DNA from 2 places in the Streptomyces sp. NPDC093260 genome. Region 2 is predicted to be linked to the other one. Evidence: riboswitches for the same ligand, from Rfam matches in the RefSeq annotation. Region 2 holds a riboswitch; the other holds the start of a gene.
The links. Region 2 has a riboswitch for S-adenosylmethionine ahead of thrC (threonine synthase). Riboswitches for the same ligand answer to the same signal wherever they lie in the genome.
Positions count from the first base shown of each region.

Region 1: it holds a riboswitch for S-adenosylmethionine, as region 2 does, so the genes downstream of both, AB0N63_RS10570 (aminotransferase class V-fold PLP-dependent enzyme) here and thrC (threonine synthase) in region 2, are expected to answer to the same signal.

Region 1 is NZ_JBFBEK010000006.1:229,727-239,845, forward strand. It holds gene AB0N63_RS10535 (hypothetical protein) at 1-101, opposite strand, end outside; gene AB0N63_RS10540 (NlpC/P60 family protein) at 134-1,168, opposite strand; gene AB0N63_RS10545 (C40 family peptidase) at 1,429-2,481, opposite strand; gene AB0N63_RS10550 (NYN domain-containing protein) at 2,772-4,121, opposite strand; gene AB0N63_RS10555 (hypothetical protein) at 4,183-4,422, opposite strand; gene AB0N63_RS10560 (rhomboid family intramembrane serine protease) at 4,577-5,380, shown strand; gene AB0N63_RS10565 (Lrp/AsnC ligand binding domain-containing protein) at 5,377-5,658, shown strand; gene AB0N63_RS10570 (aminotransferase class V-fold PLP-dependent enzyme) at 5,695-7,071, opposite strand; SAM riboswitch class IV at 7,269-7,385, opposite strand; gene trpD (anthranilate phosphoribosyltransferase) at 7,487-8,551, opposite strand; gene AB0N63_RS10580 (cytochrome bc complex cytochrome b subunit) at 8,701-10,119, opposite strand, start outside.
Region 2 is NZ_JBFBEK010000003.1:116,573-126,691, reverse strand. It holds gene AB0N63_RS04845 (hypothetical protein) at 1-40, shown strand, start outside; gene AB0N63_RS04840 (MFS transporter) at 93-1,565, opposite strand; gene AB0N63_RS04835 (NADH:flavin oxidoreductase) at 1,831-2,985, opposite strand; gene groL (chaperonin GroEL) at 3,185-4,807, opposite strand; gene AB0N63_RS04825 (cold-shock protein) at 5,166-5,369, opposite strand; gene AB0N63_RS04820 (MoaD/ThiS family protein) at 5,799-6,074, opposite strand; gene thrC (threonine synthase) at 6,071-7,360, opposite strand; SAM riboswitch class I at 7,378-7,536, opposite strand; gene AB0N63_RS04810 (glucosyl-3-phosphoglycerate synthase) at 7,721-8,677, shown strand; gene AB0N63_RS04805 (trehalose-6-phosphate synthase) at 9,014-10,119, shown strand, end outside.

The DNA.
Region 1 (10,119 bases), on a different contig from region 2:
GCGGTGTCCGCCGGGGAAGGCCCGCCGCACGCCGTCAGCGAGGCGAGCAGCAGGCACACCGCCGTCATCGAGGAACCCGACATCCGCCTTCGGCCAGCCATTTCCCGATCGTACGGCGGCCCGGGGGCGGCCGTCAGACCCTGGTGACGGAGGCCACCGGCATCATGTTCACCGGGTCGTAGCGCACGGGCGCGCCCGGGTAGGGGGCGTGGATCACCTTGCCGTGCCCCACGTACATCCCCACGTGCCCGGCGTCGGAGCGGTAGACGACGAGGTCGCCGGGGCGGGCCTGGGAGAGCGGGACGCGCCGGCCGGCGAAGCGCTGCTCCTGCGAGGTGCGCGGCAGATGCACCCCGGCCTGGGCGTACGACCACTGCATCAGGCCAGAGCAGTCGAAGCCGGAGGGGCCGTTGGCGCCCCAGACGTAGGGGCGGCCGAGTGCGGAGCGGGCGGCGGCCACGGCGGCTGCGGCGCGGGCCGAGGCGGCCGGGCCGTCGTCGAGGCCGGCCGGGAGGTCGGCGCGGCCGAAGCGGGAGGCCCGGTCGTAGGCGGCCCGCTCGGCCGGCGAGAGGGAGTCCAGCAGCCGCCGGGCGCGGGCGAGTTTCTGCTCCACGGTCCGCTTGTGGGAGGCGACCGCCGTGCGGCTGCGGGCCAGTTCGGCCAGGGCTCGGGTGGCCTCGGTGCGTTCCTGGTCGAGTTCGCGCAGGGCCTGGCGCAGGTCCCGCAGCTGTTCCGCCTGGTGGGCGCCGATCCGGTCGAGGACGGCCGCCCTGTCGAGGTAGTCGGCCGGGTCGTCGGTCAGCAGCAGGGCGACGGCCGGGTCGAGGCCGCCGGAGCGGTACTGGGCGCCGGCCACAGCGCCGAGCGCGTCCCGCAGGTCGTTGACGCGCAGCTGCCGGCGGGCGATGCGGTCCTGCCGGTCGTGCACCTCACGGCGCAGGGCGTCGGCGCGTTCGTCGGCCCGGTCGTAGGACTCGGTCGCCTTCTCGGCCTCCTGGTAGAGGCGGTCGACCTCGGTCCGGGCGTCGCCGTGCGGTGTGGCGGGCGCGGCGGGTGCGGCGCCGGCCGGCAGGGCGCCGAGGGCGGCGGCCGTGACGGACAGGACACTGGCGGCGGTGCCGGCGCCGCGGACCGACCCGGACGGCGCACGGCGGCGATGAGACCCCACGGGAAGCCGAACTCCCTCCACTGGCTGACGGTTGGCGTTCCCGGCCGCAGCGGGGCGGTGCGCTCCGGCGGCGGGGAAACGCGGCAGACAGTAGCCGCGCGGTGACGCACCGGCCAAAACGCCTCGGTGCGCGCACAGCACGGCGCCCCGCCTCCGACACAGGTCAGAGGCGGGGCGCGGGGTCGGTGCGGGCCGCTGTGATTCGCCCGTTCGGGCGGTACGGCGGCGTGATCCGGACGGCGGTCCGGGCCGGTGTGGCGTCAGACGCGGACGCCGAACTGGAAGGGCATGTTGCCCATGGCCTCGTAGCGCACGACGGCTCCGGTGTGCGGGGCGTGCAGCACCTGGCCGTTGCCCGCGTACAGGCCGACGTGGTGCAGGTCGCCGTAGAAGAAGACGAGGTCGCCGACCTGGAGCTGGCTCTGCGAGTAGATCCGCTGGCCGATGTTGGCCTGCGACTCGGAGGTGCGCGGGATGGAGACGCCGGCCTGCGCGTAGGCCCACGAGGTGAGGCCCGAGCAGTCGAAGGAGGACGGCCCGGTGGCGCCGTAGACGTAGGCGGAGCCTATCTTGCTCTGCGCCGCGGAGAAGGCGGCGCCGGCGCGGCCGGAACCGGCGGAGATCTTGCCGGGGTTGCCGGTGTCGCTGTTGAGGGCGGCCCGCTCGCTGGCCCGGCTGGCGCGGTTCTGCTCGGCGGCCAGGGCCGCCTTCTCCTGCGCGGTGAGGGAGTTGAGCAGCTTCTGCGCCTCGGCGAGCTTGCTCTGGACTTCCTTCTTCTTGTTGCCGAGCTCGGTCCGGGTGGCGGAGAGGTCCTTGAGCTTGGCGGTGGCCTCGGCGCGCTCCTGGGCGAGTTCGCGCTGCTTGTCCTGGATCTTCTTCAGACCGTCGGCCTGCTGGCCGCTGACCTGGTCCAGCGTGGAGGCCTTGTCCAGGTAGTCGTCCGGGTCGGCGGACAGGAACAGCTGGAGCGAGGGGTCGATGCCGCCGGTGCGGTACTGGCCGGCCGCCATCGAACCGATGCCGTCGCGCAGCTTGTTGAGGTCCTGCTGGCCTCGGGCGACGTTGTCCTGGATGGTGGAGATCTCCTTCTGGAGCTTCTCCTGCTTCTCCTTGGCCCCGTTGTACTTCTCGGTGGCCTGCTCGGCCTCCTCGTAGAGCTTGTCGACCTTGGACTTGACCTCGTCCTTGCTCGGCTTCGCGCTGGGCGCCGCGTTGGCCGCCTGTGCGCTGATCGCGACGGCGGCCGCTGCGGTGGCGGTGAGCACGGTCACACGTGCGCGGCTGGGCTGTTTGGGTCGACGGTGGGACGCCACGGAAGCGATCTCCTTCTTTTGGGTGATCACCCGCTTGGAGGTTCGAAGGCAGACCCTAGTGACCTCATCGTGATGAATTCAAATCCCACAGCAGAAAATACCGCCCCCCGAGAGGTTTCTTTGCACTCAACTCACGAGAAGTGAACCCAGGTTGACGCAGGGTCGCGCGGCACGCCCGCCAATTCGGGCGTTAAACCCCTACGCTGGGATTGCGGAGTGAAACGCCTTATGTCCGTTTCCGGTTGCCCGCCGCGGCCCCGCGCCCCGGGGCGCCGCGCCCCGCACCCGCCTCAGCCGCCGGAGAAGCGCTTCAGGAGCATCGCCGAGGCCACCGGGCGGGCGCCCGCCTTCGCCACGCCGTCGGCGACCTCGCGGTCGGTGGAGGCGACGATGACCGGGCGGCCGGGGGGCTCGGCCCGGACCAGCTGGCGGATCAGCTCGTCGGCGGTCACCCCGGGCTTGGAGAACAGCACCCGCACCCCGCGTGGCGGCGCGAGCAGCACCGGCGCGACCAGTTCCGCCCCGTCGAAGACGCAGGTGACCTCCGCACCGGTCTGTGCGGCGAGCTGCGAGAGCTGCCCGAGCAGCCTGAGCCGCTGCTTCTCCAGCGGCATCTGCGGATAGCCGGTCTTGGTGACGTTGTAGCCGTCCACGACCAGATGCGCCTGCGGCAGAGCCAGCAGCTGGTCCAGTACCGCCGGGTCGTGCTCGGACAGCGCGCGGGCCGCGATGTCCTTCGGGGTCATCCGCCCCGGCTCCACCGCGTCCACGGTCTCGGCCGGCCGCACCGACACCGGCGGCAGTGCCAGCTCCCGGCGCAGCCCCTGGGCCGCGTCGAGGACGGTGTCCAGCAGCAGCCGTACCCGCATGTCCTCCACGCTGCGCCCCTCGCGGGCCGCCCTGCGGGTGGCCTCCAGGGCGGACTCCGCCTCGGCGAGGCGCGCCTTGAGCCGCCGGGTCTCGCTCTCGGCGGCCGACACCTGCGTCTGCCCCTCGGCGCGCGCCGCCTCGATCCCGGCCAGCGCCTTGCGCAGCGCCGCCTCGCCGCGCTTGACGTCGCTGTGCGCGGCGCGCAGCTTGCGGTGCAGGGCCTCGGTCTCCTTGCGGGCCGAGTCCAGCTCGGCGCGCAGCCGCTCGGTCTCCGCACGGGTCTGCTCGCGGGCCGCCGCCAGTTCGGCGCGCAGCCGCTCCAGCTCGGCCCGGCTCTCCTCCTCGACGCGTTCGGCGTGGGCCCGCTGGACCTCCTCGCCGGCGGCGGTCACCAGCTTCACCCAGCCCGGCGGGCGCAGCACATAGGCCGCGGCCGCCACGTCGAGCGGGTCCGCGGCCGGGGGCGGGGAGCCGGATTCCAGGGCGCCGGACAGCTCCGGCTCGGCCTCTCTGAACTTCTCCCCCACGCGCTGGCGGAACAGCGTGTCGCCCTCCAGGGCCGCCGCCATCGCGTTGCCGGCGAACTTGGCCCGGCGGTTGGGCGCGAACCGGGCGTACTGGCGCAGCTGGGCCGGCAGCTCGGCGACGGTCAGCCGGCCGAAGGCGTCGGCCACGATCTGCACGACCCGGCGCCGCACGCCGTCGGGCAGGGAACGGTCGAGCACCTCAGCGGCGCCGTCGTCCGGCTCCCCGCCTCGTGTCTCCACCATCCTCACCCCAATGCCTTGCCGGACCCCCGTCCGGGGATCGCCTGTGCGGGGCCCGCTCCGCTCAGGAGCCGGCGCCCGGCCTGTCCACGAGTTCCACCTTGTCCACCGCGTTGCACCAGCGGCAGCGCACCGACTCGATGGTCTCACTGACCACTTCGCGCTCCTCGACGCTCGGCTCGCCGGCCAGATCCAGATGGACGTACTCGACGACCTTCGACGAGCGCGTCACGTCGAAGCGGGTGAGGTTGCCGCAGAGGGTGCAGCGCCACCGCGTCGTGGCGGTCGGCAGGGGAACCGTCATCGTGGCTTCACTTTCCTTCTGGTCTCCGTGACGCGCCAGCTTCCCTGGAGCGCTGGCTCGTAACCCTACGGCCTGGCGGCCCCTCGCCGCCCGGGTGTCCACGGCGGCGAGGCGGTCTGTGCGGATGCGTCCCGTTACGCCATGCTCTGTGCACATGATCGGGTACAGGAACACGGTGGCCGTCCGGGCGGTCGGAACCCTGCGGGCGGTACGGAGCACGCGGGCACCGGTGACGAGGACGCTGATCGTCCTGTGCTGCCTGGTCTTCGCGATCGGCCCGGCCGGGGGCCTGAATCCCGCCCACGGCTCCGGGGACGCGCTGCTCGCCGCGCAGCAGGCCTACTTCCGGCGCTGGGGCGTGATCCCCGCCGAGCTGTTCACCGGCTCCGCCCGCGCCGCCCTCACCCCGGCGACGGCCCTGTTCGTGCACGGCAGCTGGGTGCACCTGCTCGGCAACATGCTCTTCCTGCACGTCTTCGGGGCGATGACCGAGGAGCGCATGGGCCGGGTCCGGTTCACGCTCTTCTACACCGGCTGCGGCTATCTCGCGCTGGTCGGCTACGCGCTCGCCCACTCCGCCTCGGACCAGACCCTGGTGGGCGCCTCGGGGGCGATCTCGGCGGTCCTCGGCGCCTTCCTCTACCTGTTCCCCAGGGCCAGGGTGACGAGCGTGCTGCCGTTCCTGTTCTTCCTGCCGCTCAGGCTGCCCGCTTGGGTGGTGCTGCCGTTCTGGGCGGCCCTCCAGTGGCTGGCGGCGGGCCGGGCGGGCCAGGGCCCGGGGGTGGCGTACCTGGCGCACGTGGTGGGCTTCGGGCTCGGGTTCCTGTTCGCGTGGGTCCGTCACGGCGGGCGGGGGCGCCGCGGGCGGCGGCCCGGCGGGGCGCTGGTGGGCGCCGGGCGGACGACTAGAGTGAAGGGCAGCCCCGCTCCGGCCCCCGAGGGAGAGAACCAGCCGTGATCACCGCGATCGTCCTCATCAAGACCAGTGTGGACCGGATTCCCGAGATCGCCGAGCGGATCGCCTCGCTGGAGAGCGTGAGCGAGGTCTTCTCCGTCACCGGCACCTACGACCTGATCGCCATGGTGCGGGTGCGGCAGCACGAGGACCTGGCGGAGATCATCCCGGGCCGGATCAGCAAGATCCCCGGCGTGGAGGCGACGGACACGCACGTGGCGTTCCGGACGTACTCGCAGCACGACCTGGAGGCGGCGTTCGCCATCGGCCTGGACTCCTGACCGGGCGTACCGCCGCCTCCTGAGGCCCGTGCGGGATCACACCGCCGGGACGCAGCGGCCGTCCTCCGTGCGGTAGCGCCACTTCGCGCCGTCGCGGACCAGTTCCCGCACCGCCGTCACGAACCGCTCGACGTGCTCGTCGGGGGTGCCGGCGCCGAAGCTGACGCGGACGGCGTTGAGGGACTTCTCGCCGGGCGCGGCCTCGGGCGCGCCGCACTCGCCCTGGCTCTGCGGGTCGCTGCCGAGCAGCGTGCGCACCAGCGGGTGGGCGCAGAACAGTCCGTCGCGCACCCCGATGCCGTACTCCGCGGAGAGCGCGGCGGCGAAGTGGGAGCTGTTCCAGCCCTCGACGACGAACGAGATCACGCCGACCCGCGGGGCGTCGTCGCCGAACAGCGACAGCACCCTGACCTCGGGGACCTCGGCCAGTCCCGCCCGCACCTTGCCGATCAGGTACCGCTCGCGGGCCACCAGGGAGTCGAAGCCGGCCTCGGTGAGCGCCTTGCAGGCGGAGGCGATGGAGTAGGCGCCGATGACGTTCGGGGAGCCGGCCTCGTGGCGGGCGGCGCTGTCGTGCCACTCCACGTCCACGCCCCCGTCGGTGCGCCGGGAGACCCGGCGGCTCGCGCCGCCGCCCGCGAGGTACGGCTCGGCCTCGCGCAGCCAGTCCGCGCGGCCCGCCAGCACTCCGGCGCCGAACGGGGCGTACAGCTTGTGGCCGGAGAAGGCGACCCAGTCGACGTCCAGGTCCGTCACGGAGACCGGGTGGTGCGGGGCGAGCTGGGCGGCGTCCAGGACGATCCGGGCGCCGTGCGCGTGGGCGGCGGCGGCCAGCTCGCGCACCGGCCACAGCTCGCCGGTGACGTTGGAGGCGCCGGTCACGCAGACCAGGGCGGGACCGTGGCCCCCTTCGATCGGTACGGTGCGGTCGGCCAGCGCCCGCTCCAGGGTCGCCACCGCCTGCTCGGGGGTGCGCGGGGCGTTCAGGTACGTCACCTGCGCCTCGCGCCAGGGCAGCAGCGAGGCGTGGTGCTCGGTCTCGAAGACGAAGACGCGGCAGTCGGCGGGCAGGGCGCGGGCCAGGAGGTTGAGCGAGTCGGTGGTGGAGCGGGTGAAGACCACCTGGTCGTCCGCGCGGCAGCCGAGGAACTCCGCGACCGTCCGGCGGGCGTTCTCGAACAGGTCGGTGGACAGCTGCGAGAGGTAGCCGGCGCCGCGGTGGACGCTGCCGTAGTAGGGCGCGTAGGCGACCACGTCGTCCCAGACGCGCTGGAGGGCGGGGGCGCTGGCCGCGTAGTCGAGCGCGGCGTAGCCGACCTCGCCGCCGGTCACCAGCGGCACGGTGACATCCCGTCCCAGAACGGGCAGCGGGGCACAAACGGACCGGTCGGCGGCAACAGTGGAGACAGACATGGCGAACTCCCGTGAAAGCAGGCTGAATTCACCGAGCGAGCGGCCATGACGCGGCACACGGCATGACGCGCCTCGAGCGCGGTGGAAAAAGAGGTGTACGCGGAGGCGGGGCGCAGGCCCTAGCGCATTCGCTTGCTCACGGAAGGCTCCCTCGTACGACCAGGACCCCTGGCCCCACACTCGACAAGTGTGCGAGGGGTCCGCGCTTGCCGTAGACCTCGCTGCCTACGGCCTGGTCTTCACCCGGGGCACCCCGCCACGGACGGAGGGTTGCCGGACAGCCGGCCGGGGCCACATGGCTGTCACTCATGACCTGGACAGGAACGTACGCGAACTGATCGCGGTCCCGCAACCCCTGTCCGGATCGCGGGACCGCGAAGGGTCCTGAGGAACCGCCGGTCGCCCCTACGGGCCGTCAGGCGTTGCTCGCGGCCACCCAGCGCTCCAGCGTGCGCCGGGCCGCCCCCGAGTCGATGGACTCCGCCGCCCGCTCCATGCCGGCCCGGATCTGCTCCGCCAGCGTCCCGGAGCCGGGACTGAGGGCCACCAGGGCCGCCGCCGAGTTCAGCAGCACGGCGTCCCGTACGGGCCCCCGCTCGCCGTCCAGCAGCCGGCGGGCCACCTCCGCGTTGTACGACGCGTCGGCGCCGCGCAGCGCCTCCACGGGCACCAGGTCCAGGCCCACGTCCCGCGGGTCGAAGGCCTCCTCGGCGACCTGCCCGTCGCGGACCACCCACACCCGGGAGGTGGCCGTCGTGGTCAGCTCGTCCAGGCCGTCGTCGCCCCGGAAGACCAGCGAGGAGTTGCCGCGTTCGGCGAAGACGCCCGCGACGATCGGTGCCTCGTGGGCCACGGCGACGCCCACCGCCTGGGAGCGCACCTTGGCCGGGTTGGTCAGCGGACCGAGCAGGTTGAACACCGTCCGGATGCCCAACTGGCCGCGCGCGGCGCCCACATGACGCAGGGCCGGGTGGAACTTCACCGCGAAGCAGAAGGTGATCCCGGCCTCCTCGGCGACCTCGACCACCCGACGCGGGGTGAGGTCGAGGTTGACGCCGAGCTTCTCCAGCACGTCGGAGGCGCCGGAGGCGGAGGACGCGGCCCGGTTGCCGTGCTTGACGACCTTCGCGCCGGTGCCGGCGACGACGATCGAGGACATGGTGGAGATGTTCACCGTCTTGGCGCCGTCGCCGCCGGTGCCGACGATGTCGACGGTGTCGCCCGGCACCTTGATCACGTTCGCGTGCTCGTACATCGTGCGCACCAGACCGGTGATCTCCTCGACCGTGGCGCCCTTGGCGCGCAGCGCCACCGCGAAGCCGGCGATCTGTGCGTCCGTCGCCTCCCCGCCCATGATCCGGTCCATGGCCCAGGCCGTGTCGTCGGCCCTGAGGTCACGGCCCTCCAGCAGACCGTTCAGTACGGCGGGCCAGGAACGGGCCGCCGCGGTGTCGCCTCCGGCGGGGGTCACAGCGCTCATAAGCCGCTCCTGGGTAGGCGCCCCGGCTCCGGGACGCTCGGTCGCAAGTCAGCTTTCACCCTATCCGCCCCGGCACACGGCGAAGGGCCCCGTCCGGGGTTCGGACGGGGCCCTTCGACCGTGGCGTGGCGACGCTCAGGGGTCAGTGATCAGTGGTGGCCGTGGCCACTCGTGATCTCCTTGTACTCCTCGACAGTCGGCTTCGGGATCTGGTTGTCCTCGCCGTAGTAGGCCTTGCTGAGCTTGGCGCGCAGCTTGGCCGTACCCGACACCTTGCGCTCGACGCCGTTCTCGTCGACCGTCGGGCCGATCTCGGCCGGCTCGTACTGGTGGTGGGCCGTGAGGGTGTACAGCTGCTCCTGGCTGAGCGGCTCGTGCACCTCGATGAACTCACCGTGCGGCAGGCGCTTGATGATGCCGGACTCGCGGCCGTGCAGCACCTTGTCCTTGTCCCGGCGCTGGAGGCCGAGGCAGATCCGCTTGGTGACGACGAAGGTGATGACCGGCACCACGAAGAACGCGATGCGGACGAACCAGGTGATCGCGTTGATCGACAGGTGGAAGTGGGTGGCCCACAGGTCGTTGCCACCGCCGACCAGCAGCACGAAGTACCAGGCGATCCACGCGGCGCCGAAGGCCGTGCGGGTCGGGACGTTGCGCGGGCGGTCCAGGATGTGGTGCTCGCGCTTGTCGCCGGTGACCCAGGACTCGATGAACGGGTACAGGGCGATCGCCGCGAGGACCACGCCGAACAGCACCAGCGGGATGAACACGCCCAGGACCAGGGTGTGACCCCAGAAGTTGATCTCCCAGCCCGGCATCGCGCGGATCAGACCCTCGGCCATGCCCATGTACCAGTCGGGCTGGGCGCCGGTGGACACCTGGTCCGGCCGGTAGGGGCCGATGGCCCAGATCGGGTTGATCTGGGCGATCGCGGCGATCACCGCGATGACGCCGAAGACCAGGAAGAAGAAGCCTCCGGCCTTGGCCATGTAGACCGGCAGCAGCGGCATGCCGACGACGTTGTTGTTCGTCTTGCCGGGACCCGCGAACTGCGTGTGCTTGTGGTAGAAGACCAGGATCAGGTGGCCGACCACCAGACCGAGCATGATGCCCGGCAGCAGCAGGATGTGGATCGAGTAGAACCGGGCCACGAAGTCGTGACCGGGGAACTCGCCGCCGAACAGGAAGTACGAGATGTACGTGCCGATGATCGGCACGGACAGGATCGCGCCCTCCATGAAGCGGACACCGGTGCCGGAGAGCAGGTCGTCCGGGAGCGAGTAACCGGTGAAGCCGGTGAACATGCCGAGGACGAACAGCAGGAAGCCGAACAGCCAGTTGACCTCACGCGGCTTGCGGAACGCGCCGGTGAAGAACACGCGCATCATGTGCACGAACATGCCGGCCAGGAAGACCAGCGCGGCCCAGTGGTGGATCTGCCGGATGAGCAGACCACCGCGCACCTCGAAGGAGATGTGCAGGGTCGAGTTGAACGCCTCGCTCATCAGCTGTCCCTGGAGCGGGACGTAGCTGCCGTGGTACACCACCTCGTTCATCGAGGGGTG
Region 2 (10,119 bases):
CCCCGTGCGGGTGGACATCGAGCCGCTGGGGAACCTGTAGGCGCCCAGCCCCCGTCCGCTCCCCGCCGCTCTACGGCCGCGTCCTCACCGCTCTACGCCTTCACCACGGGCGCTCCCGGCTCGTCCGCGGCGGCGAGCGGCGCGCTCGGGGCGGCGGTCCGCCGGCGCGGGATGAACGAGGCGATGGCGAAGCCCAGCAGGGCCGCGCCCGCGCCGAGGGCGAGGACGGTGCGGAAGCCGTTCTCCGAGGGCAGCGCGTGGGGCCCGGACGCGGTGGTCATGTGGGCGAGGACCACACCGGCCACGGCGCTGGCGGTGGAGGTGCCGATGGAACGCATCAGGGTGTTGAAGCTGTTGGCCGCGCCGGTCTCGGAGGCGGGCACCGCGCCCATGATCAGGGTGGGCATCGCGCCGTAGGTGAAGCCGATGCCGGCGCCGATGACGCAGGACGCCAGCACGAAGTGCCAGAGCCGGTCCATGAGGGCGATGTCGAGGCCGTAGCCGGCGGCGACGATCAGCGCGCCGGTCATCAGCGTCACCTTGGGGCCGCGGGTGCGGGAGACGGCCGCCGAGACCGGCGCCACCGCCATCATCACCAGGCCGGAGGGGGCCATGACGAGGCCGGAGACGAGCAGGGACCTGCCGAGGCCGTAGCCGGTGCGGGTGGGCAGCTGGAGCAGCTGCGGGATGACCAGGGACATCGAGAACATCGCGAAGCCGATCGCGATGGAGGCGAGGTTGGTGACGAGGACCTGACGGCGGGCGGTGGTGCGCAGGTCCACCAGCGGCGCCTCGATCCGCAGTTCGAAGAAGCCCCAGGCGATCAGGATCACGACCGCGGCGGCGAACATGCCGAGGGTGGTGGCGCTGCCCCAGCCCCAGTCGGCGCCCTTGGAGACGGCCAGCAGCAGGCACATCAGGCCCGCCGCCATGCCGGCCGCACCCACGGCGTCGAACCGGCCGCCCGAGCGCACCTTCGACTCCGGTACCAGGACCAGCACCAGCACCGCCGCGACGACGCCCAGTGCGGCGGAGGCCCAGAACAGCACGTGCCAGTCGAAGTTCTCGGCGACGACCGCGGCGGCGGGCAGCCCGAGGGCGCCGCCGACGCCGAGCGAGGCGCTCATCATCGCGGTCGCCGAGCCCAGGCGCTCGGCGGGCAGCTCGTCGCGCATGATGCTGATGCCGAGGGGGATGACGCCGGAGGCGAGGCCCTGGAGGGCGCGGCCGGCGATCATCGGCACGAGGGAGTCGCTGAGCGCGGCGGTGGCCGAGCCGATCACCAGCAGGCCGAGGCTGACCAGGAGCATGCGGCGCTTGCCGTACATGTCGCCGAGGCGGCCCATGACCGGGGTGGCGACGGCGGCGGCGAGCAGCGTGGCGGTGACGACCCAGGCGGTGTCCGACGCGGCGGCGTGCAGGAGCGTGGGCAGCTCCGCGACGATCGGGATGACCAGGGTCTGCATCAGCGAGACCACGATCCCGCCGAAGGCCAGCACGGCCACGACGGCCCGGGGTCGGGGCGGGGCCTCGACCGCGATGGGCCGGGCAGGGGCGTCGGACATGGGGACGACTCCGTCGAGGGCAGAGGTACTTGACTCAGGCAACCATAATCGAGATTGATTGACTTAAGCAAGGGAAAGCCCCTACTGGTCACCGCCCGGCCGCACGCCGCCGGGACCCGTCGCGGGCACCGCCGCGCCCGGCGGAGTCCGCCGCAGGCGCGGCGAAGGGAGCGTGGCGGCGGCCGTCACCGCCGCCGCCACCGTCCCCCCGCGCCCGGCCCCGCCGCGGCCACCCCTCCAGGGGCGGCTCGCCGGCCGGGCCGGGTCAGCTCAGCGTCGTCAGCGACGCCGCGTCGTACGGCTTCAGGTCGTCGTAGCGGTCCGCGAGGACCTTCGCCGCCCACTGCGGGTCCTGGAGGAGCGCGCGACCCACGGCGACCATGTCGAACTCGTCGCGCTCCAGACGGTCCAGGAGGTTGTCGAGGCTGCCCAGGGACGCGCCCTCGCCCTGGAACGCCTTGATGAAGTCGCCGTCCAGGCCGACCGAGCCGACCGTGATGACCTGCTTGCCGGTGATCTTCTTCGTCCAGCCCGCGAGGTTGAGGTCGGAGCCGTCGAACTCGGGCACCCAGTAGCGGCGGGTGGAGGCGTGGAAGACGTCCACGCCGGCCTCGGCGATCGGGGTGAGGATGGCCTCCAGCTCCGCCGGGGTCTCGGCGAGTCGCGCGTCGTAGGCCTCCTGCTTCCACTGCGAGTAGCGGAAGAGGATCGGGAAGTCGGGCGAGACGGCCGCGCGGACCGCCGCCACGAGTTCGGCGGCGAACCTGGTGCGGGCCACCGGGTCGCCGCCGTAGGCGTCGGTGCGGCGGTTGGTGCCCGCCCACAGGAACTGGTCGAGCAGATAGCCGTGGGCGCCGTGGATCTCGACGCCGTCGAAGCCGATGCGCTCGGCCGCGGCGGCCGACTCGGCGAACGCGGCGATGACGTCGTCCACGTCCTGCTGCGTCATCGCCTTGCCCTCGCCCTCGGTGCCGTCGACGCGCAGCCCGGACGGGCCGACCGGCGGGGCGTCCGCGAACGGCGGCCGGCCCGGCTTGCGGACCATGCCGATGTGCCACAGCTGCGGGACGATCGTGCCGCCCGCCGCGTGCACGGCGTCGGCGACCTTCGCCCACCCGGCGAGCTGCTCCGTGCCGTGGAACCGCGGCACCCGGCTGCTCTCACCGGCCGAGGGGTGGCCCACGTAGGTGCCCTCGGTGACGATCAGCCCCACCCCGGCGGCGGCGCGGCGGGCGTAGTACGACACCACGTCCTCGCCGGGGACGCCGCCCGGGGAGAACATGCGGGTCATCGGCGCCATCGCGATCCGGTTGGGGACGGTCAGGCCGTTCAGCGTGATGGGCCGGGCCAGGACCCGGGCCGCGCGGGAGGCCGGCTCGGGGGCGGGGCCGGGCGTGGGCTCGGAGGTGGTGACGCTCATGTGGGGGCTCCTGTGCAGGACTCGATACCCAGTGGTATGTGCATGTGCATACGCACGGAGTCTGACACCGGCGGCCGCCCTTGTATTCCGCCGCCCCCGCGAAGTGACCCGGAACACGCCCGAGGGCGGCGTCCCCTGTCGGTGAGACAGGGGACGCCGCCCTCGGTGTGCGACGGACGGGTCCGATCCTCGGGGAGGATCAGAAGTCCATGTCACCGCCCGGCATGCCGCCACCGGCGGGCGCGGCGGCCTTCTCCGGCTTGTCGGCGATGACGGCCTCGGTGGTGAGGAACAGCGCGGCGATCGACGCGGCGTTCTGCAGCGCGGAGCGCGTCACCTTCGCCGGGTCGATGATGCCCTCGGCGACCAGGTCGACGTACTCTCCGGTCGCGGCGTTCAGGCCGTGGCCCGGGGTCAGGTTGCGCACCTTCTCCACCACGACGCCGCCCTCGAGGCCGGCGTTGACGGCGATCTGCTTCAGCGGGGCCTCGAGCGCCAGCTTGACGGCGGCGGCGCCGGTGGCCTCGTCACCCTCCAGCTCCAGCTTCTCGAACACCTGGGAGGCCTGGAGCAGGGCCACGCCACCACCGGCGACGATGCCCTCCTCGACGGCCGCCTTGGCGTTGCGCACGGCGTCCTCGATGCGGTGCTTGCGCTCCTTCAGCTCCACCTCGGTGGCGGCGCCGGCCTTGATGACCGCGACACCGCCGGCGAGCTTCGCCAGGCGCTCCTGCAGCTTCTCGCGGTCGTAGTCGGAGTCGCTGTTCTCGATCTCGGCGCGGATCTGGTTCACGCGGCCGCTCACCTGCTCGGAGGAGCCGGCGCCGTCGACGATGGTGGTCTCGTCCTTGGTGATGACCACCTTGCGGGCCTTGCCCAGCAGGTCGAGGGTGGCGTTCTCCAGCTTGAGGCCGACCTCCTCGGAGATGACCTCGCCGCCCGTGAGGATGGCGATGTCGCCGAGCATGGCCTTGCGGCGGTCGCCGAAGCCCGGGGCCTTGACGGCGACGGACTTGAAGGTGCCGCGGATCTTGTTCACGACCAGGGTCGACAGGGCCTCGCCCTCGACGTCCTCGGCGATGATCAGCAGCGGCTTGCCCGACTGCATGACCTTCTCCAGCAGCGGGAGCAGGTCCTTGACCGAGGAGATCTTGGAGTTGGCGATGAGGATGTACGGGTCCTCGAGCACCGCCTCCATGCGCTCCATGTCGGTCGCGAAGTAGGCGGAGATGTAGCCCTTGTCGAAGCGCATGCCCTCGGTGAGCTCGAGCTCCAGACCGAAGGTCTGCGACTCCTCGACGGTGATGACGCCTTCCTTGCCGACCTTGTCCATGGCCTCGGCGATCAGCTCGCCGATCTGGGTGTCGGCGGCGGAGATGGAGGCGGTGGAGGCGATCTGCTCCTTGGTCTCGACCTCCTTGGCCTGGTCGAGCAGGGCGGCGGAGACGGCCTCGACGGCCTTCTCGATACCGCGCTTCAGGGCCATCGGGTTGGCGCCGGCGGCCACGTTGCGCAGGCCCTCGCGGACCAGCGCCTGGGCGAGGACGGTGGCGGTGGTCGTACCGTCGCCGGCGACGTCGTCCGTCTTCTTGGCGACTTCCTTGACCAGCTCGGCGCCGATCTTCTCGTACGGGTCCTCGAGCTCGATCTCCTTGGCGATGGAGACACCGTCGTTGGTGATCGTGGGAGCGCCCCACTTCTTCTCGAGGACGACGTTACGGCCCTTGGGGCCGAGGGTCACCTTGACGGCGTCCGCGAGCTGGTTCATGCCGCGCTCGAGGCCTCGCCGCGCCTCCTCGTCGAACGCGATGATCTTGGCCATGTGAAGTGGTCCCTCCAGGACTGGGGGTGATTCCTTCGGACCGCGCCCGCGCCCGCGACGGACGGCTCGCGTGCCTCGTGGTTCCTTGCCCCACCCGGCTCGCGGGCCTCACCGACCCGGTCCTCGTTGTCACTCTCACCTTCAGAGTGCTAACGCAATGATTAGCACTCGACCCCCGAGAGTGCAAGCGCCTTCGGCGACTACGACACCCCGCTCAGCCCCCCGCGAACACGGGCCGCCGGCCGGGCGCGCACGCGTCCCCGCCCCACCCGGCGCGCGCCCGCGCGCACAGCGAAGGGCCCGCACCGCCGATGGCGGTGCGGGCCCTTCCGAAGAACGCTTGCGGTGGCCGCGCGATTCAGGCCGTCACGCGGACCATGTCGGCCTGCGGACCCTTCTGGCCCTGCGAGATCTCGAACTCGACCCGCTGACCCTCTTCCAGCGAGCGGTAGCCGTCCATCTGGATCGCGCTGTAGTGGACGAAGACGTCCGCACCACCGTCGACCGCGATGAAGCCGTACCCCTTCTCCGCGTTGAACCACTTGACGGTGCCCTGAGCCATGCCTAACTCCCCTATTACTGGCCCTTGCACAGATCCACACTTCGCGGATCCGGGTCAGACCTCACCCCCCGTGGACGGGGGCGTGCGCCGGAACGCGTCGACCGCGGCTGAATGTATCTGTCCAACTGCCGTCTGCAACAGGTCAATCGGACGAGAATTCTGGACGGGAGCGGTCCGGAATGTGGTGAGAATTCGCCCCGATTCAGGGCAACTCGGGCCTCACAAAAAAGACAAATGCCGCGGAAAGTGAGCGCACTTTGGCTACTTCTCATCGTCGTGCGGCAGAAAAAGCGGGCTTCCTGATCCTCGGATCAGGAGCGCGTTCCCCAACTCTACCGCGCTCAATCACGCAGAACTGCCCCCTCCGCTTCTCTCACGGAGGGGGCAGCCCGGTGAACAACGGGTAATCGGGATTACCCAGGGTAAGACTCAGCCGCCGGCGACCGCCGGGATGATCGACACACCGGCGCCGTCCGGCGTGGCCGTCCCGAGGCCCTGCTCGAAGCGCACGTCGTCGTCGTTGACGTAGACGTTGACGAAGCGGCGCAGCTTGCCCTGGTCGTCCAGGACACGCGCGGAGATGCCCGTGTGGTTCTTCTCCAGGTCGGCGATGACCTCGGCGAGGGTCGCGCCCTCGGCGCTCACCTCGGCCTGGCCGCCGGTGTAGGTGCGCAGGATGGTGGGGATGCGAACGGTCACGCTCATGATGCGAGGCCAGCCTCTCGGAAGGAGTCCAGGGTCGGGCGGATGGTCGCGGTCAGGCCGGTGCCCGCCACCGCGTCCAGGGTCTTGAGGCCGTCGCCGGTGTTGAGCACGACGGTGGTCTTCGCCGGGTCGATGAGACCGGCCTCGATCAGCTTCCTGGTGACGCCGACGGTCACGCCGCCCGCCGTCTCGGCGAAGATGCCCTCGGTGCGGGCGAGCAGCTTGATGGCGTCCACCACCTGCGCGTCCGTCACGTCCTCCACCGCGCCGCCGGTGCGCCGGGCGATGTCCAGGACATAGGGGCCGTCGGCCGGGTTGCCGATCGCCAGGGACTTGGCGATGGTGTCCGGCTTCTGCGGCCGCACCACGTCGTGCCCGGCCTTGTAGGCGGTGGACACCGGCGAGCAGCCCTCGGCCTGGGCGCCGAAGATCTTGTACGGCCTGTCCTCGACCAGGCCGAGCCTGATCAGCTCCTGGAGCCCCTTGTCGATCTTGGTGAGCTGCGAGCCGGAGGCGATCGGGACGACGATCTGGTCCGGCAGCTCCCAGCCGAGCTGCTCGCAGATCTCGTACGCCAGCGTCTTGGAGCCCTCGGCGTAGTACGGCCGCAGGTTGACGTTGACGAAGCCCCAGCCCTCGCCGGCCGGGTCGCCGATCAGCTCGGAGCAGAAGCGGTTCACGTCGTCGTAGTTGCCCTCGATGCCGACGAGTTCGCCGCCGTAGACCGCCGCCATGACGATCTTGCCCTGCTCCAGGTCGTGCGGGATGAACACGCAGGAGCGGAAGCCGGCACGGGCGGCGGCGGCGCCGACGGCGCCGGCCAGGTTGCCGGTGGAGGAGCAGGACAGGGTGGTGAAGCCGAAGGCGCGGGCGGCCTCCAGGGCCTGGGCGACGACCCGGTCCTTGAAGGAGTGGGTCGGGTTTCCGGAGTCGTCCTTGACGAAGAGCCTGCCGGTCTCGACGCCGAGTTCGGCGGCGAGGCGGTCGGCCTGGACGAGCTTGGTCCAGCCCGGGTTGATGTTCGGCTTGCCGGCCACGTCGGCGGGGACGGGCAGCAGCGGGGCGTAGCGCCAGATGTTCGCGGGGCCGGCCTCGATGCGCTTGCGCAGTTCCTCGGTGTCGTAGGCCGAGAAGTCGTAGGCGATCTCCAGCGGGCCGAAACACTCCTCGCAGGCGAAGACCGGGCCGAGGGGCACGCGGTGACCGCACTCGCGACAGCTGAGCGCGGCGGCGGGGCCGAGGTCTACGGTGGAGTCGGTGCTGCTTGCAACTGTCTGCACAGCCATGGAGGCGAGGCCCTTTCTCCTCATCTTCCTCACGACGCATCTCGCCGTGAGACGGATTTGGCACCTTCCCTAGCCGGGAGCCTCGCGGAAACGATCGCGGCGGGCGATCTACGAGACCGGCTGGAGGGTTGCCGGGGCTTCATCGGGCCGTGTCCCTCTGCCCCTCTGGATGAGCGGTATTCGATTGTGGGTCGCGGCGACCCCGGCATGCGATGGTCATCCGCGTTGTTCAAGACTGTAACCGAAGGCCGGGACAGTGAGAGAGAGTCGTCCGAACCGCGAGACAGATCACAGGATGATGTGATCCGCGCCGTGCGGGCGCGCCTGACACGCCCTAGCAGGAACGAGGAGCCGTCGACCGTGCTGGAAGAAGTCGAGCGCTGGCTGAGGACGCGCTCCTGGTCCGTGGCCGACCGCCCGCTGCGGACGGTCCTGGCCGCCAAGCGCGCCGGCGGCTCGACGGTCAGCGTGGTGCTGCCCGCGCTGAACGAGGAGGCGACGGTCGGGGAGATCGTCGCCGTGATCCGCGAGGAGCTGGTGCGGCGCGTCCCGCTGGTCGACGAGATCGTCGTCGTGGACTCCGGCTCCACCGACCGGACCTCCGAGGTGGCCGCGGCGGCCGGCGCCCGGGTGGTGCACCGCGACGCGATCCTGCCCCGTATCCCGGCGGTGCCCGGCAAGGGCGAGGTGCTGTGGCGCTCGCTGCTGGTCACCGGCGGGGACATCGTGTGCTTCGTGGACGCAGATCTGCGGGAGTTCTCCGCCGACTTCGTCACCGGCATCGTCGGCCCGCTGCTCACCGACCCCGAGGTGCAGCTGGTCAAGGCGATGTACGACCGTCCGCTGAGCGTGCCGGGCGCGAGCGCGGCCGGGCAGGGCGGCCGGGTCACCGAGCTGATGGCCCGCCCGCTGCTGAACATGCACTGGCCGCAGCTGGCCGGCTTCGTGCAGCCGCTCGGCGGCGAGTACGCGGCCCGCCGCTCGCTGCTGGAGCAGCTGCCGTTCCCCGTCGGCTACGGCGTCGAGCTGGGGGTGCTGGTGGACGCGCTGCACCTGGTCGGCCTGGACGCGCTCGCCCAGGTCGACGTGGGCGTCCGCCTGCACCGGCACCAGGACGGCCAGGCACTCGGCCGGATGGCCGCCGCGATCTACCGCACCGCCCAGCTGCGCCTGGCCCGCGGCCACCTGATCCGCCCCGCCCTCACCCAGTTCGAGCGCGGCGCGGACGGCTTCGAGCCGCGCACCTACTCGGTGGACACCGAGGAACGCCCCCCGATGACGGAGATCGCGGAATACGCGGAACGCCGGGTGGCGTGAGGCCCGGGGCGGCTGCGGGCCGCCCGGGTACCAGACCCCGGCCCCGCCGGGAGCCGGCCCAGGACGCCCGGGGATCAGCCGGGTACGCCGTCCGACCGGCTCCGGCGGCCCGCCGCGTCCCGCTCGCGGGTCAGGTACGCGCCGCCCTTGCCGTAGGTGCTCATGCCGTAGGGGGCGGCCGGCGCGGAACCGACCTCGGCGTAGCAGTCGCCGACCGGGCTGGTGATCGCGCAGGCCTTCCTGCCGACACCGACACCGACACCGACAGGCGGAATCCCCGCCCGCCCCGTCCCCGCACACGTTTGAGTGTTCGGGACCCGGGCTAGGTTCAGGACCATGGCTGCAACGCACGGTGCCGAGGTGCTGGTCGCCTCCAATCGCGGACCGGTTTCGTACGAACTGCGCCCGGACGGCGGTGAGGGCACGCTGCACGCGAAACGCGGCGGCGGCGGACTGGTCTCCGGGCTCTCCGCGATCGGCCCGGACGCGGGCGCGGTCTGGGTGTGCGCGGCGCTCGGCGACGCCGACCGGGAGGCGGTGCGCCGCTTCGAGGGCGGGCGCCGGCTGCCGGCGGAGGACACCGGCGGCCAGCAGGTCCGGATGCTCGACATCGCCCCGGACGTGTTCTCGGACGCCTACAACGGCATCGCCAACTCGGTGCTCTGGTTCGTGCACCACATGCTCTACCAGACCCCACTCGAACCCGTATTCGACGCCGGGTTCCGCCGTCAGTGGGCGTCGTACGAGGCGTACAACCGCGCCTTCGCCGAGGCCCTCGCGGAGGAGGCGGCCGAGGGCGCGGCCGTGGTGGTGCAGGACTACCACCTCACGCTGGTGCCGGGCATGCTGCGCGATTTCCGGCCCGATGTGCGCATCGGGCACTTCTCGCACACCCCGTGGGCCCCGGTCGACTACTTCCGGATGCTGCCCGACGACATCGCCGAGCAGGTGCTGCGCGGCATGCTCGGCGCGGACCGGCTCGGCTTCCTCACCCGGCGCTGGGCGGACGCCTTCGCCGGCTGCTGCGAGGCGCTGACCGGCGGCCTCGGCGGCACCCGGATCGGCGTGCACGGGCTCGGCGCGGACGCGGAGTTCCTGCGGGAGCGCTCGCACCGCGCCGATGTGAAGGAGCGGATGGCGGCGCTGCGCGAGGAGATCGGCACGACGCCCGACGGCGGCGCGCGCCGCACGATCGTCCGGGTGGACCGCACCGAGCTGTCGAAGAACATCGTGCGCGGCCTGCTCGCCTACCGGCAGCTCCTGGAGGACCGGCCCGAGTGGCGCGAACGGGTGGTCCACATCGCCTTCGCCTACCCCTCCCGCCAGGACCTGGCCGTCTACCGCGAGTACACGGCCGAGGTGCGGCGCGTGGCGGACGAGATCAACGAGCGGTACGGCACCCCCGGCTGGACCCCGGTCGTCCTGCACGTCAAGGACGACTT